One region of the Bacillus sp. PK6-16 genome, then DNA from elsewhere that is predicted to be linked to it. Evidence: riboswitches for the same ligand, from Rfam matches in the RefSeq annotation. Region 1 holds a riboswitch; the other holds the start of a gene.
The links. Region 1 has a riboswitch for S-adenosylmethionine ahead of M1D66_RS00435 (bifunctional O-acetylhomoserine aminocarboxypropyltransferase/cysteine synthase). Riboswitches for the same ligand answer to the same signal wherever they lie in the genome.

Region 1 (8,318 bases):
ACGATTGTTGTAAGAGATGTCATTCCGTATACGCCCAGTTCTTGGAATGTTTTTAAATCTGCTTGTATACCAGCACCGCCACTTGTGTCAGAACCAGCGATAGTAAGTGCTTTATTTAATGTCATTATGAAAGCCCCCTCGAGTGATATAATGAAAACTATGTTTTCACCATTATATCAATGTTACGAATAAGTACAAAGTGAAAAGTAGATGATTTATTTTAAGAGCTATTTAAAATCTTGTATGCAGGAGAATGAGTATGTTTCGAGATAATCGTACGAATGAATTAGTTATATTAAAGGAAATTGCAGAAACATTAAATACATCAAATGATACATATCATGTATTGCAAGCTGTCCTCGAGAAATTGCTAAGTGTAACAGGTTTAACGACAGGATGGATTTTTCTTGCGGATGAAAATGGGAAGTATACGAAGTTAATTGATTATCAATTACCAGAGGCACTTACATATAAAAATAAACGACCGATGTGCGAAGGTGAATGTTGGTGTTTACGAGGTTTTGTAGATGGAAAATTAGAGAGAGCCGTTAATATTATTGAATGTAAAAGAATTAATAATGCAATTGAATATAATTGGGGGGATACGGAGGGCATTCTTCATCATGCTACGGTTCCTTTAAAAGCTGGGGGAGAAAAATTTGGGGTGTTAAATGTTGCAAGTCCGGGTAAAACACATTTTTCAGAAGAAGAATTAGTATTACTCCAATCGGTTGCCTTCCAAATTGGTACGGCTTTAAAGCGAACAAAATTATATGAAAATGAAAAGAGAAGAGCACATTATTATGTGAAATTAGAGCGTTTCATTCAAGATTTAAAAATGATTCATAAGTTTAATGTACTACCTGAAAAGGTGGTAAATCACGTAGGTGAAGTATTTCAATGGAATCAAGTAGCGCTTTTTATTAGGGAGGAAAAAGAATTATCTCTGCGAGCGTCTTACGTTCAGGAAGAGTTACAAGAGGATGTAAAAGAGGCGGCCAAGAAGGCGTTAGAACAAGATGAACCAGTTCTAATAAAACATCAAATAGGACATAATGTACATCTAAATCGAGCTGTTATTGCTACACCAATACATATTCAAAACCATATATTTGGTGTTTTATGTGTTAGTTTGAATAATGGAGAGTTTGATGCTAATACAATAGATGTAATTCAAGCATTATCGAACCATGTTTCGTTAATAATAGAGAATTTGAGGTTAAACGAGCAGCGCCGTGAACTTGTACGAATGGAAGAAAGAAATCGGTTAGCAAGAGATTTACATGATTCTGTTTCGCAAAAATTATTTTCATTAACCTTCATGACAAAAGGCGCCGAGGCAGTTTTAAAAGGTAAAAATGAAAAGGTAGATCAATCTTTGCATGAGATGCGTGAACTTGCGCAAGGAGCTTTGAAAGAAATGAGGACATTAATTTGGCAGCTTCGTCCGGCAGGATTAGAAAAAGGATTATTGCCAGCTCTAAAGCAGTACGGTGAAAATTTGGGACTGAAAATTAGGGAGCAAGTTACGGGTGTTCGTGATTTACCTCGTGTAGTAGAAGAAGCTTTGTGGCGCATAGGCCAAGAAGCACTGAACAATGTAAGTAAGCATGCAGGTGTAAAAGAAGCGACGATTTATTTTACAGTGAATGAGAAAAATGTATCATTAGAAATAGTTGATCAAGGAAAGGGCTTTGTGGAAAAGAATATAAAAGAAAAGAAATCACTAGGTATGACTACGATGCGTGAAAGAGTAGAATTAGTTGGTGGAACAATTAAAATTGTAAGTAGTAATAAACGAACGAGCGTAAAAGTAAATGTACCATTATGATGTGAAAATGAGGGAAGTTTGTGAAAATAAAAGTATTGTTAGTTGATGATCATACAGTCGTTTTAAAAGGATTAGCATTTTTCTTAAGTACACAGGAAGATTTAGAGTTAGTTGGAGAAGCGAATAATGGGAAAGAAGCGTTAGTGAAAGTACGAGAAACAAATCCCGATGTTATATTAATGGATTTATATATGCCTGAAATGGATGGTGTTGAGGCGACGGCATATATAAAAAAAGAGTATCCAAATGTGAAAGTAATTGTATTAACTAGCTTTTCTGATCAGGCGCATGTGTTACCTGCATTAAGGGCTGGAGCAAGTGGGTATATTTTAAAAGATGTAGAACCAGATCAGCTTGTTGAGGCTATTCGAAGCGCATATAAAGGTAACATTCAATTACATCCGGATATAGCAAATGCTCTTCTCTCTCAAACATTACCTGTAGAAGAAAAGGAAGAAGAACCTTCTATTCAAGTGGATGTGCTAACAGCGAGAGAAAATGAAGTATTGCAGCTATTAGCGAAAGGGATGAGCAATAAGGAAATTGCATCTGTTTTAGTTATTACAGAAAAGACGGTTAAGGCGCATGTAAGTAGCATTTTGAGTAAGTTGAATTTATCTGATCGTACGCAAGCGGCATTATATGCAGTTAAAAATGGAATTGTATAAGACGAAAGTCGTAAGACCAAGTTCGCCTTTAGAAGGTGGACTTTTTTTATGGAAAAATACGTCTATGTGAGGACGAAATTGTCTTTATATAAAGATAAAATATGTTTGTAAGCAACAAAACAACAATTACAAGGGATACCTTTTTTGAAAGCATATAACAACATAAGAGTGAGTACTAGGAGGAATAAATAATGGCAACAGTTTTATTCGTTAAAGCAAATAACCGTCCAGCGGAACAAGCAGTTAGTGTAAAATTATATGAGGCATTTTTAGTAAACTATAAAGAAGCACACCCAAATGATACAGTAGTAGAACTTGATTTATATAAAGAAGAATTACCATACGTAGGCGTAGACATGATCAATGGTACATTCAAGGTAGGTAAAGGATTTGATTTAACAGAAGAAGAAGCAAAAGCAGTAGCAGTTGCTGATAGGTATTTAAATCAATTCCTAGAAGCTGATAAAGTTGTTTTCGGCTTCCCATTATGGAACTTAACGATTCCAGCAGTATTGCACACATATATTGATTATTTAAACCGTGCTGGTAAAACGTTTAAATATACGCCAGAGGGTCCAGTTGGCCTAATTGGAGATAAGAAGATTGCATTATTAAATGCAAGAGGCGGCGTATATTCAGAAGGTCCAGCAGCTGAGGTAGAAATGGCTGTTAAATATGTAGCAAGTATGATGGGCTTCTTCGGCGCAACAAACATGGAAACAGTAGTTATTGAAGGGCATAACCAATTCCCAGATAAAGCAGAAGAAATCATCGCTGCAGGTCTTGAAGAAGCAGCTAAAGTAGCAAGTAAATTTTAATTAAAATTATAATCGTCACTCGAAAAAAGCAGCATTAACATGTAAACGTTAATGCTGCTTTTTTATATTTTTAGTTCATCAGCAAGCTTTTCTAATGTATTTCGATCTTGTATATAATATGTTCGGCCTTCTTTTCTTAAATAATTTTGTTGGCAAAACTGATTTAATACATATAAAAGATGACGGTAGCTGACATTTAAATATTCCGAGGCCTCGGTATGCTTTTCTATATAACAATTATTTTGCTCTGTTAATAAAATAAAAGCAGCTAATCGATTTTCAAAAGGATAACTATAGTTTTTTGCGTAATTTTCAGTGCGAGTAATTGTCTTTTCTCCAATAAATTTACATAAGTGCTGTAAAAACGTTGCATCTTGTAATAAAAGTTGCTGACAATCTTTAAGTGGAAGTGCCAAACACACACAATCTTCTAGTACTTCAACGGACTTAGTAATATTTTCTACTCCTATTAATCCTAATTCTCCGATAAAAGATGGTGCTTGAATAAAATTAATTAATGAAACCTTCCCGTTTTTATGACTCATATATATTTTGGCTCTCCCAGAAATTAAGTAATAGAGATAAGGAAGAGCATTTCCTTCGCTACATATCATCTCTTTCGTTTGAAAAGAATGCAGCTCTACATATGGCAAGACATGAAATGAAAATAGGGTATGGAATTGATGGATTCGCATGTATTGATAAATTTCTTCCTCATTTTTGCTGATTTTCATATTTTCACCCCTATGTATAGTATGAGATATCTCCTATTATCTTTACAAGAAGGAATGATACGATTTATGTAAATTTGTTTTTGTAGAAAAGAGAGTGTGATGAATTTATGAAAAAATATAAAACATTGTTATTTGATGTAGATGATACATTACTAGACTTCCAAAAGGCTGAAAAAGTGGCTTTACGGGTACTTTTTGAAGAGAAGGGAATCCCTTTAACAGACGAGATAGAGACTCGTTATAAAAAAATAAATAAAGGTCTTTGGGATGCTTTTGAAAAAGGTGAACTATCACGCAATGAAGTTGTAAATACACGATTCTCTCTGTTGTTTAAAGAGTATGGAGAAGAAGTAAATGGAATATTATTCGAAAATAATTATCGTAACTACTTAGAAGAAGGAAATCAACTCATGCAAGGTGCGTTTGAATTTATAAATCAAATTCAAGGGGAGTATGAATTGTATATAGTGACAAATGGTGTTTCTAAGACGCAAGATAAACGTTTGCGTAATGCAGGGTTACATTCATTATTTAAAGATGTCTTTGTTTCGGAAGATACAGGTTTTCAAAAACCGATGAAAGAGTATTTTGATTATGTTTTTGAACGGATTCCTAACTTTGCACCTGAAGAAGGGCTGATTATTGGGGATTCATTAAGCGCTGATATTAAAGGTGGATATGTAGCGGGAATTGATACTTGTTGGTTTAATCCAGAAAGGAAATTAAATGATAGTGGGATTATACCGACATATGAAGTGCATAATTTTGAGGAGTTAGAAGCTTTATTAAAGCAGCATGTGTAATAAAAATAGGCAGTGGAGCTTTCGTCCCCACTGCCTATTTTTATTAATTTTTATTTTCGTTATGTTTTGGGAGTGGAAAGGCATTCCCGATAGCAGCTGCACCAAGCATGGGCAATAGTAAATTAAGCGGGAAAAACATAAGTAATAGTAATGTTATAGCTATTGGCTTTCGTAACGCATAGCTTGAAATTGCTGTCGTTACGATGGCAACAGATGCTACTGGATCTATAGGAAGAATAGATGCTACAGCGTATCCGATACTTGAACCAGAAAATATAATTGGGAAGATATGTCCACCTCGCCACCCTGTGTTCAAACAAACGGCAGTAATGCACAACTTTAAAATCCCTGAAAGAAGTAGTATCCAAAAAGATAAATGGCTCCATTCAACAACTAATTCTTTTAATTGATGTTCCCCTGAAAATAATGTGTACGGAAGAAAAGTTCCTGCAATTCCTAATAAAATGCCACCGATAATTCCGAGTGTCAGCTTGTATTCTCTAAAAGGGTGAATTAACTTTTCTAATGTGAATTCTAACTTGAAATAAAAGAAACCAACTATAGCGCCGATACTAGCAAGTGGAAGAAATGCAATCCATTCATTGAAAGAAAGTGCACCTTCCCCGAAATCAACAATAAAGGATCCACGATTATCAAGTTTACTCAGTAGTAAATAAACAGAAAAACCTGCGAAAGTAGTAGCTAAGTATACAATCGCTTTTTTTCCTTTAGAAAAAGCAGCAATTTGTTCCCCCTCATTTTCATTTGGTGCTAAATAACCGAATAATGGTGCGTTAAAAATGACACTTAAAGTAGCGCCAATTCCGATCTCGGTTAGCTCATTCATACCCTTTAAGGCAAATTTAAAGCGATCCCCTACCCATGTGCACAGTCCGCCTATAATTCCAACTAGTGCGGCTTCTGGACCAAGACTAGCACCGAAAATTAAAACAATAATCGCTGTTAAAGTAGCCTGATGGACAAAGCGATATTCGATTCGACCAGTTTTTTTATATTCAGCCATCACTTCAGGCATAAGGCGTGGGTATGTACCGAAATGTTTTTGTGATAGACCAACGAGGACCCCGCCAATTATTGTTACGCAAAGGGTGTAATAAGAGGGAAAAGAGAGAACTTCAGGCAAGTATCCCCAAATAAAGTGGATTCCAATATTTATTGTGACTAAAAATAACCAGACTGTAGCTCCTACTATAGATCCTAGAAGAATGCCATATAGAGCAAGTATGTAATGCATATCTTTTTTATTTGTCATGTTATACCTCCGTTATGTAAATCTTAGTAGGGAAAAAAGTGAAATATACTAGTGAAAAATGGATTGAATATATATAGTATCTTTTTGAGAAGATGGCCTATTCAACATATAGGCTAACTTTTGGGGAATTTGAATTTATAGGTTAAATTACTTATTTAATTTTATAGACTGATTTGAGGTTTTTAAAGGTCTTTTTTGAAATAGACTAGAATATATTTCTTTTGTTGCTTTATATGAAACTGTTAACATTTATTTTAGAACATTCAGAAAAACTGTTTGACATTAGGAAATTATTGCTATAAAATCAACGGTAATTGCATAGTCTTATCAAGAAAAGGTGGAGGGACAGGCCCGATGAAACCTTGGCAACAGCCGTATAACGGAATTGTGCCAAATCCTGCAGGTGGTAATCCTGAGAGATAAGAAAGAGCCTTTAGAGCGTGTTTTCAAACTGCTCCTTTCTTGTTTTCAGGAAAGGGGCAGTTTTTTATTTTGTATAAAAGAAAGGAGAATGAGAGATGGGAGAATCATGGGGAAAAGGAACAATTTGTGTGCAAGGTGGCTATACGCCAAAGAATGGTGAACCACGTGTTTTACCACTTTATCAAAGCACAACGTATAAATACGATACTTCGGATGATTTAGCAGCTCTATTTAACTTAGAGGCAGAAGGATATATTTATACACGTATTGGAAACCCTACTCTAGCAGCATTTGAGCAGAAGTTATCAGATTTAGAAGGCGGTGTAGGAGCTGTTGCAACGGCTTCTGGGCAAGCAGCTATTATGCTCGCAGTTTTAAATATTTGTAGTAGTGGAGACCATTTACTTTGCTCTTCAACTGTTTACGGGGGAACGTTTAATTTATTTGGGGTGAGTTTACGTAAGTTTGGCATTGATGTTACGTTCTTTAATCCAAATTTAACGGCAGATGAAATTACGGCGCTTGCTAATGACAAGACGAAACTTATCTATGCAGAATCGTTAGGAAATCCAGCGATGAATGTTTTAAATTTTAAAGAATTTTCAGCTGCCGCTAAAGAATTAGAGGTACCTTTTATCGTTGATAATACATTAGCAACTCCTTATTTATGCCAGGCGTTTGAACATGGGGCAAATATTATTGTTCATTCTACGACGAAGTATATCGATGGGCATGCGAGCTCCTTAGGCGGTATTGTAATTGACGGTGGAAACTTTGATTGGACAAATGGAAAGTATCCTGAACTTGTTGAACCAGATCCAAGTTATCACGGTGTAAGTTACGTTCAAAACTTTGGTGCAGCAGCGTATATTGTGAAAGCACGTGTTCAGCTATTAAGAGATTATGGAAATTGTATGAGCCCATTCAATGCATATATTAGCAATATTGGCTTAGAAACATTGCATTTACGAATGGAACGTCATAGTGAAAATGCTCTTGCAGTTGCTAAGTGGCTTGCTAATCATGAACGTATTGAATGGGTGAATTATCCAGGCTTAGATAGTAATGAAAATTACTCATTAGCACAACAGTACTTGAAAAAAGGTGCTAGTGGTGTTTTAACTTTCGGTATTAAAGGCGGATTAGAAGCAGCAAAAGAATTTATCGCAAATGTAAAACTAGCAACTCTTGTAACGCACGTAGCTGATGCACGAACTTGCGTTATACATCCTGCTAGTACGACGCATAGACAATTAAATGCTGAAGATCAGCGTTTAGCGGGTGTTACATCTGATTTAATTCGTTTATCGGTTGGTATAGAAGATGTTTCTGATATTATTGCAGATTTGGAAGCAGCTCTAGTTGGAGGCAAAACACATGCCGATCATAATTGATAAAGATTTACCGGCTCGCAAAGTGTTGCAAAAAGAAAATATTTTTGTAATGACGAAGGAGCGGGCAGAAACACAAGATATACGTGCTTTAAAAATTGCTATATTAAATTTAATGCCAACGAAACAAGATACAGAGGCGCAATTACTTCGCTTAATTGGAAACACACCGTTACAATTAGATGTTCATTTGCTTCATATGGAATCACATCTATCGCGTAATGTAACGCAAGAACATTTAACAAGCTTTTATAAAACGTTTCGTGATATTGAAAATGAAAAGTTTGATGGGCTCATTATTACAGGAGCGCCAGTGGAGACCCTTGCTTTTGAAGAGGTAGATTATTGGGAAGAGCTTAAACATATTATGGAGTATT
Region 2 (8,318 bases), 2.0 Mb from region 1:
GAATGATTTTGCAGCGATATCATATGTAAATGACCCAATAGCACAAAGTGAAAAGCAAGAGGTAATTTTAAGCGCAGAGCATATTTCGTTCCAATATGAAAAAAATAGTCCGCTTATTTTACGTGATTTATCAGTTTCGATTGAAAAAGGAAAATGGGTAGCGCTCGTTGGGAAGAACGGTACAGGTAAGTCTACACTGTTAACGATTTTAGCAGGATTACAAAAAGCGAGAAGAGGAAAAGTAAAGTGGAACGGAAAAGTGATACATAAAATCGATTCGAAAGAACGGTTTAAAAGTATTGGGTATGTATCGCAGCATCCGTATTACCATTTTACATTTGATACAGTATGGGATGAGGTTTATGAACGTGCGCGTGAATTATATGGAGAACAAGGAAAAGAAATAGCAGAAGATACGCTAAAACAGTTTTGGTTGTATTCGCTTAAAGAACGCCATCCGCACGATTGTAGCGGAGGAGAGCAACAATTACTTGCGTTATGTACGACGTTATTATCAAAGCCGACTTTATTATTACTTGATGAACCGACAAAGGGATTGGATCCATGGAAGAAAGAAAGAGTAGGAGAGCTATTTAGGAAGCTACAAAAAGAAGGTACAACAATTGTAATGGCAACGCATGATATTGAGTTTGCAGCGAAATACGTGGATCAATGTATGATGTTATTTGATGGAACAGTCATTATGAATGATGCACCGAAAGAATTTTTTAGCGGCAACTTCTTTTATACAACATCTATTAATCGATTCATTCGAAAAGACTTGCCATATGCATTAACGTGGGAGGATGTGTACGAAGCTTGTCCAAACGATATGTTGCATTCATAATATGTATCTTTGCAGTAATAATCGGCACATTGCTTTTTACGACACTTGTTATGGACGGTTATTACATGTTAAGTAGTTTGTTTATATTAGCGGTTATTATGTTACCTTTCTATATCCGTTTTGAAAGAAAGGCGTTTGTTTCACGTGAAATTGTTCTCGTTGCTGTATTAGCGGCAATTGCAGCAGTAAGCCGGGTGCCATTTTCTATTTTACCAAGTGTACAACCAACTTCTTTTGTCATTATCGTTTCTGCAATTGTATTTGGAAGTGAAACTGGTTTTATGATTGGTGCTACAGCAGCAATCGTATCTAATATTTTTTTAGGACAAGGTCCATGGACACCGTGGCAAATGTTTTCGTGGGGCATGATTGGTTTTATAGCAGGTTTACTTCGTAATACATTTTTTATGAAAAAGCTATGGGGGAGACTTCTTTACGGAGTAATTGTTGGCTTTTTATTTGGCTGGATTATGAATTTCTGGGGCCTTCTCGGTTTTATACGAGAAGCAACATGGGAAACTGTCATTTCGTATTATATCGCAAGTTTTTACTTTGATTTGAGCCATGCGATTTCGAATGTTATTTTCTTATTACTATTTAGTACTTCATGGATTACGATTCTTACAAGATTTAAAAAGAAATACGGTATATTAGATGAGCATAACGTGACATAGAAAAGCATACTCATATAAGGTAGGGTCGCGACTTACATATTCGTTTGCCTCTTTCATGCTTCTTACATAATGTAAGGAGCATTTTTTTGTCAAAAAATCGTTTCAATATGCATCCGCTATTATATAAAATTATTTGTATAATTGTAGGTGAGAACTTTTTTCAAAAGGGAGGTGTATAGTTAATGAAGTTAGTTATTCCGAAGCAACATGGTGCATGGGCTATGCTTGTTATTCCTTTTTTATTAAGTGTCGTACTTGGGAAACCTACTATTTATCATATTCCATTGTTTTTAGCGTGGTTCTTTATCTATTTAGCCACATATCCATTTCTTACGTACATAAAGCAAAGACGAAAAAAAGAGTTTTTACAAGCTGCCATTGTTTATTTTATTATTGCGTTCCTATTTGGGGTGATTTCTTTATTATATGAGTGGCGAATTCTTTTATTCGTAATAGTAATGATTCCATTATTTATAGTGAATATGTATTACGCTCGTCAAAAAAATGAAAGAGCACTATTAAATGATATTTGTGCGATTATTGTGTTTTGTATCGGTGGGTTAATTAGTTATTACTTTTCAATGAAGCAAATCGATCATACAGCTATATTCATTGCACTTATTTCATTTTTATACTTTTTAGGTAGTACGTTCTATGTGAAAACGATGATTCGTGAAAAAAATAATCCGAAGTATCGTCTTATATCTTGGGGATATCATATCGTATTAACGATAATTGTATTTGCGATTAATCCGTGGTGTTCTCTCATTTTTATACCAAGTGTCATTCGAGCGATTATGTTGTATGGTAAAAAAATTTCTATTATAAAAGTAGGAATTTTAGAAATTGCTAATTCTGTATATTTTTTAATCATAACGGCAATAATTATGAAGTATGCCATTTGAAAAAACTTCCCATCAATTGATGGGAAGTTTTTAATCTTTTTCTAAAATGTGAACGGTGTACTCGCAACGTTGAATAGCTTGTTCAACAGCATAAAGTGATTGTTCAATACGAGCGCGATTAAAATCTTTTTCAACTGTTTCGAGCGCTTCTTCTAAACAATTTTTAGCTTCTTGTAATGATTGAAAAGAATCTTGTACATATCCGCGAGCATTTTGATGCATTTCATAATCCTCCTTGCGTGTTCGTATATGGGTAGTATGAACAGTAAGGAAGAAAATATAATTTATTATATTTGTTTGACAATTAAAGTGGAATTACGTATAGTAAGAATTAAGTGAATATTTTCTTATCCAGAGAGGTGGAGGGACTGGCCCGATGAAACCCAGCAACCGCGATGCAGGTGCTAATTCCAGCAGAACATATTTGTTCTGGGAGATAAGACGAAGATATATACGTAACTTCTTCTTATCGGAGAGGTTTTTTTATTGCAAAAAAACCGATTACGAAAATTTATATTAAGAAGAAAGGGGTTGCGCATTACTGTGACACTCGAAAAATACGTAAAACTGCGTAGTACAGTTTATGAATATATGATAGAGCAAGATAAGCCGATATCATTGTTAGATATTCAAGAACATATCGTTTCGCATCATGAAGGAAAATTCACGAAAAAGATGTTGCATCAATTTTATTTATCAAGATTATTAGACGAACTAAAACTGGATGGGAAAATTACATTAGCTGATGAATATCTCTATGCTGAAAAAGGGGTATTGTATAAGGCGAGAAAAGGGAGCTAAGCTCTCTTTTTTTCTTAAAATAACGGAGTATGTAGAGTAAAAGACTGCTAAAGCAGCCTGATACAGGGAATGGTGTTGAGTGTGTAGTGTCAAAAATTGAATGTGCCTGAAAGAGGCAATTCATATCGGCTGCAAATGAAAAGAGACACCTTCGCCGAATAGGTGTCAGTCGTTTTGTCACGTAGACTTGCTACTTAACAGTAATTAGAATAACATGCAGGATTTTCGAAGTCAAAAGGGAATTAAAGGAAGGGGTACAATTATGTACGCTTACTTATTAAAAGATATAACGAAATGGATCCCAAAGTACATTGTAGATAAGGGATATGAATATTATGAAGATGGGCATGTAGAAGATGTTGAAATACAAGATAAAAAAGTGTTTGCTTTCGTTACTGGAAATGCAGGGAATTATGAAGTAGTTATCGATCTCGAAGATTTTTCAGAAAGTAACTGTGAGTGTCCCTATGAAAATTATTGTAAACATATGGCGGCAGTTGTTTATGATATGCAAGGTGCTGGTGAGAGTGCAGTTAAAGAGAAACTGAAAGATTTAGAAAAAGAAGAGTTACTTATATTATTAAATCGATTGTTGCAAAGTTCGAAAAACGTACAAATTGTAGAGAAGATGTTAAAGAAGGGGAAACTTTAACGTATAGAGGGAGTTGTTTTGTAGTGAACGTACTAATTATATATGCTCATCCTAGTCCTTCCAGTTTTAACGCGGCGATTTTCAATCATGTGCAAAAAGGACTACAGGAAACAAATCATTCAGTTACCGTACTTGATTTATACAAAGAACAATTTGATCCAGTCCTCGTATTCAATGAAGAGAAGAAAAGACGTGATTTAGTAAATGAAGAGGAAACTGCTCGGTACAGAATGTTAGTAGAAGAAGCAGATACACTTCTATTTATCTATCCAATATGGTGGTGGGGGATGCCAGCAATTTTAAAAGGTTTTATTGATCGTATTTTCGTAGCTGGATTTGCTTATAAATATGAAGGGGCTCTGCCGAAAGGATTATTGCAAGGGAAAAAAGCGTGGGTTATTAATACGTTAGACTCGCCTCTATGGTACGTCGCATTGTTATATCGATCAGCAGATTGGATTATAATGAAGAGAGGTGTTTTACGTTTTTGTGGCATTCGCGATATAAAACGGTCAGTGTTTCAATCTGTGAAAACGAGTAAAGTATCAAAGCGTGAGAAATGGTTATTACAAATAGAAGAAAAGGCTCGTGCATTATGAATGAAGTCGATCGTATTATAAACTGTGTTCAGTATGATGGCGAACTTTTTCGGAAGTATGTTACGTGTTTACTTCAATTGAAAAAATGTAGCGAAACATTTCAGCAAATTCAAATAGAGTTAAGAAATGATTATTTAATAAGAGGAATTTGTGAAAGAGAAGTTGATGAGGTAGTACGGGGAAGTAAAGAATATGAAATGCATTTTCTTCCTAAAGTATTACAGTGGAATTTTTTGAGGGGAAATCCACATCTAATTGAAAAAGTGTGCGAAGATTTTTTTGCATTTGAGTCATTACATCTTACGGAGTTAGAGTGGGAGAAGATTATAAAATTCATGGGAAATAAGTGATTTATTATGTAAAAAAGCTAGTATAAAACTAGCTTTTCGTTTAAATAAATAAAAAGCATAGACTAATGATGAAACCCGCATATAGTAAGTTCACAACACAAAATCCCATAATGTCACGAGCACCTAAACCAGCTATCGCTAATTCTGGTAATGCCCAGAAAGGTTGAATTAAATTCGTCCAAGCATCGCCCCATGCAATTGCCATTGCTGTTTTTGCAGCAGGTACACCAAGTTCAGCGCCAGCTGGAATCATAATTGGTGCTTGCACAGCCCATTGACCGCCGCCAGATGGAACGAAAATGTTAACAATGCCAGCACTTAAAAATGTAAAGAGCGGAAAAGTCGTTTCATTTGAAATGCTAATAAAGAAATTAGAAATAGCTCCTCCAAGTGAAAGTCCTTCACTATTTGCTCCAATCATCATGCCCATAATTCCTGCGTAAAACGGAAATTGAAGTAAAATGCCAGAAGCACTTTTTGTAGAGTCTGAAAAAGCACGAATATACTGAATCGGAGTACGGTGGAAAATAAGACCTGCAATTAATAACATAAAAATCACGATATCGAGAGTAAGGTTAAAACCTTTCGTATAAAAGTAATTGAAAATATAAATGAGACCTAACAATCCAACGCAAAGTGTAATAATAATGCTATTTTCCATCTTTTCAGCGAACGTATTTTTTTCTACTTCTTGAGCAGCAGCTTCTTCATGGAACACGCTAGGATCTACTGTAATCGTATGTTTTTCATCTGGATGCATCGCTTTATTAATGAGAGGCATCGTAATGAGAAAAATAATAACTGGAACGAGAGCGTATGGTGAGAATAACGTTTCTGTTATTGGAATCGCCTCTTTAATACTTCCAGCAGTCGTTTTAATTAACGTTTCACCGCCTGTTGCTAACGTAAGAGGGATAGAGGCAGAAAGACCGGCATGCCAAATGAGAAATCCAGAGTAAGAAGAGGCGATTGCTAGTCTATAATCTAATCCGTCCAGCTGCCTTGCCACTTCTTTTGCGTATAAAACAGATACAACAATTCCAAAGCCCCAGTTTATGTATGCACCAAGTAAACTTACAATTGAAATGGCAATAATGCCTTGTCCATTCGTTTTTGGTAGTCTGGCAGCTTTCGTTAATCCTTTTTTAATAAGAGGAGCATTTGCTAAAGCAGATCCAGTCACGAGTACAAGTGCCATTTGCATAGAAAAGGCGAGGAGTCCCCAAATTCCATTACCCCAGTGATTAATCATTTCTACAGGTGTTTGGTGAGTCGCAAACATACCAAAGAAGATAACGAAAACAGTTAGTAAACATGATAAAATAAACGGTTCTGGCAAGAAGCGTTGCACTAAGGCGACGCAACCATTTGTAAAGGAACGAAACAAAATAGATCAACCTCCTTATGTATATGTATTACAATTATTCGAGGTTGGTTAGGAGATAACCTTCAATGTAAAGAAAATTCAGATATTTACAGAGTGGTAATTTATTGATAGATTGATATAGAGCCTCGTATCAAATTCTGCTTTTAATATACTAGAAGAAAAACGGTTGGAAATGGGGTAGCACTTATAGGGATAGTATAGAGAAAGGTTACTAGCTGGCTTCAAAGCAACTGTTGCAAACTGGTCAAAAAATAAAGTTCATCATCCCGGAAGAAACTTTATTTTCATCTATAGAAGAAATTTTCGACCAATATGAACAGACAATCTTTGTAAGGGAAGTGTTTTAATACATTCTCCAAAAGATGTGGATGTATAAGTTAAACGCTCAATTAAAATTGTAAACTGCTTATAAAATTTTCGATAGGTGTATTTTAGGTAATTGTTTTTTCATTCTTTTCTAATAACGAAAAGATAATTGGTATAGTAGTGTAAATAATGTACTGTAATGAAAAAGCTTCCACTACTGTGGAAGCTTTTCTAAATGATGTGCAATATCAATATACATATTTGAGTAAGTCGAATGTATTTCATTACTTGGCGTTGCGTTAGAAGAGAAATGAACGATTACCATATTTGCTTTCGGATCGATGTAAAGTGTTTGTCCGTAACTACCTAACACTTCAAAAGCACCTTGTTCATTGTGCGGAATCCACCATTGATTATGATAAGAAATGGAAGCTCCAGGGCCAATTGCAAGTTCACCTTCTTGGACATTTTTTACACTTTCTGTAATAGAAGAAGGGAGAATGTGTTTTCCGTTATATTCCCCGTTGTTTAATAGTAATTGCCCGAATCTCGCCATATCTCTAGCAGTTGCATTTAATCCAGCACTAGCTTGTTCTACTTTTGTTTCATCTGTAACGTAATACGCGTTTTCTTCCATACCAATTTGAGACCAAATTCGTTCGCTTACATTTTCAGCTAGTGATTTACCAGTAATAGTTCTAATAATCCAAGCGAGCGTTTCTGTTGATCCGTTATTGTAAGAAAAGGAAGAACCAGGCGGTGCAGTTTCTTCGGCTTCCCGTAACATATCATAAATTTTCATCGGACCGTCGTAATTTTTGCCACGGGGTAAAATATTGCTAGCTAAATATAATTGTGCATCTTGATTTTCTAGCCCAGGTTGCTCATATCCATGAGTAGGATATTCAGCTGAAACTTGCATGTCCATTAATTGCTGAAGTGTGGCATTACCGAACGGTGTGTTTTTTAATTCTTTTATGTAAGTGTCAGCTGTTTTCTCTAAATCGATACGATTCTCTTCAGCGAGAGATTGTATAATTGCCCCGGTAAAGACTTTTGCTAATGATGCCATACCATGAGGTTCATTCTGTTTATACCCATTGAAATATCGTTCGTAAACAAGTTGTCCATTATGTACAACGACAAAAGCATCTGTTTTGTTATCATCTAAAAGTTTTTTTAGAGGAGTTGTATTTCCGAATCTACGCTCCACAGCAAAATCGTCTAAGTTTTGCAATGCGGAAGGGAAGTGAGCAATTTGGTCAGGATTGTTTTTTACGTCATTAACTAAAGTGAATTCTTTCATGTGTGTGTACGACCAACGTAAGTAAGGGTCATTTAACCAGTTTTCTTTTGTCACATTATGTTTTGATGGAGTCGTTTTATTTTGTTTGAAGTAAGTAAACCCAAGCCCTGTAATTACAAATATGAATGTTAGTATAAGTAAGAGTAGGGGAGATTTTTTTAGTTTCATATATGGCCCTCCTTTTTATTTCTACTATAAGTATACGCTCGTCTTGAAAGAAATACAAAATAAGGAAAGTAAACGGGGAAGTTTACTTTCCTTATTAACGTTAAGCGGAAATTTTTCCGTCTGTAGGTTGTTTCTTGAATTTTTGTTTTCGTCCGTGTAATCCATAATATAAAAGTAAAGTGAACGCAACGATAATAGCTGCGATAAAATACATATTATGATAACTGGATTTCGCTGCGACAATACCTAAAATGAAAGAACCAAAACCAATACCACTATCAAAGAATGAGAAATACGTAGCTGTCGCAGAACCACGTCTATGG

Region 2: another riboswitch for S-adenosylmethionine. It lies ahead of M1D66_RS10950 (hypothetical protein); the one in region 1 lies ahead of M1D66_RS00435 (bifunctional O-acetylhomoserine aminocarboxypropyltransferase/cysteine synthase).

Annotation. Positions count from the first base shown of each region.
Region 1 is NZ_CP096511.1:86,272-94,589, forward strand. Features, by position in the region: gene pdxK (pyridoxine/pyridoxal/pyridoxamine kinase) at 1-125, opposite strand, end outside; gene M1D66_RS00405 (GAF domain-containing sensor histidine kinase) at 260-1,831, shown strand; gene M1D66_RS00410 (response regulator) at 1,852-2,499, shown strand; gene M1D66_RS00415 (FMN-dependent NADH-azoreductase) at 2,691-3,317, shown strand; gene M1D66_RS00420 (transcriptional regulator YeiL) at 3,380-4,051, opposite strand; gene M1D66_RS00425 (YjjG family noncanonical pyrimidine nucleotidase) at 4,159-4,854, shown strand; gene M1D66_RS00430 (chloride channel protein) at 4,898-6,127, opposite strand; SAM riboswitch class I at 6,449-6,553, shown strand; gene M1D66_RS00435 (bifunctional O-acetylhomoserine aminocarboxypropyltransferase/cysteine synthase) at 6,646-7,944, shown strand; gene metA (homoserine O-acetyltransferase MetA) at 7,928-8,318, shown strand, end outside.
Region 2 is NZ_CP096511.1:2,124,562-2,132,879, forward strand. Features, by position in the region: gene M1D66_RS10930 (ABC transporter ATP-binding protein) at 1-847, shown strand, start outside; gene M1D66_RS10935 (ECF transporter S component) at 820-1,521, shown strand; gene M1D66_RS10940 (YwiC-like family protein) at 1,704-2,426, shown strand; gene M1D66_RS10945 (hypothetical protein) at 2,457-2,648, opposite strand; SAM riboswitch class I at 2,771-2,869, shown strand; gene M1D66_RS10950 (hypothetical protein) at 2,970-3,227, shown strand; gene M1D66_RS10955 (SWIM zinc finger family protein) at 3,490-3,879, shown strand; gene M1D66_RS10960 (NAD(P)H-dependent oxidoreductase) at 3,903-4,478, shown strand; gene M1D66_RS10965 (group-specific protein) at 4,475-4,828, shown strand; gene M1D66_RS10970 (short-chain fatty acid transporter) at 4,869-6,215, opposite strand; gene M1D66_RS10975 (serine hydrolase domain-containing protein) at 6,736-7,995, opposite strand; gene M1D66_RS10980 (MFS transporter) at 8,096-8,318, opposite strand, start outside.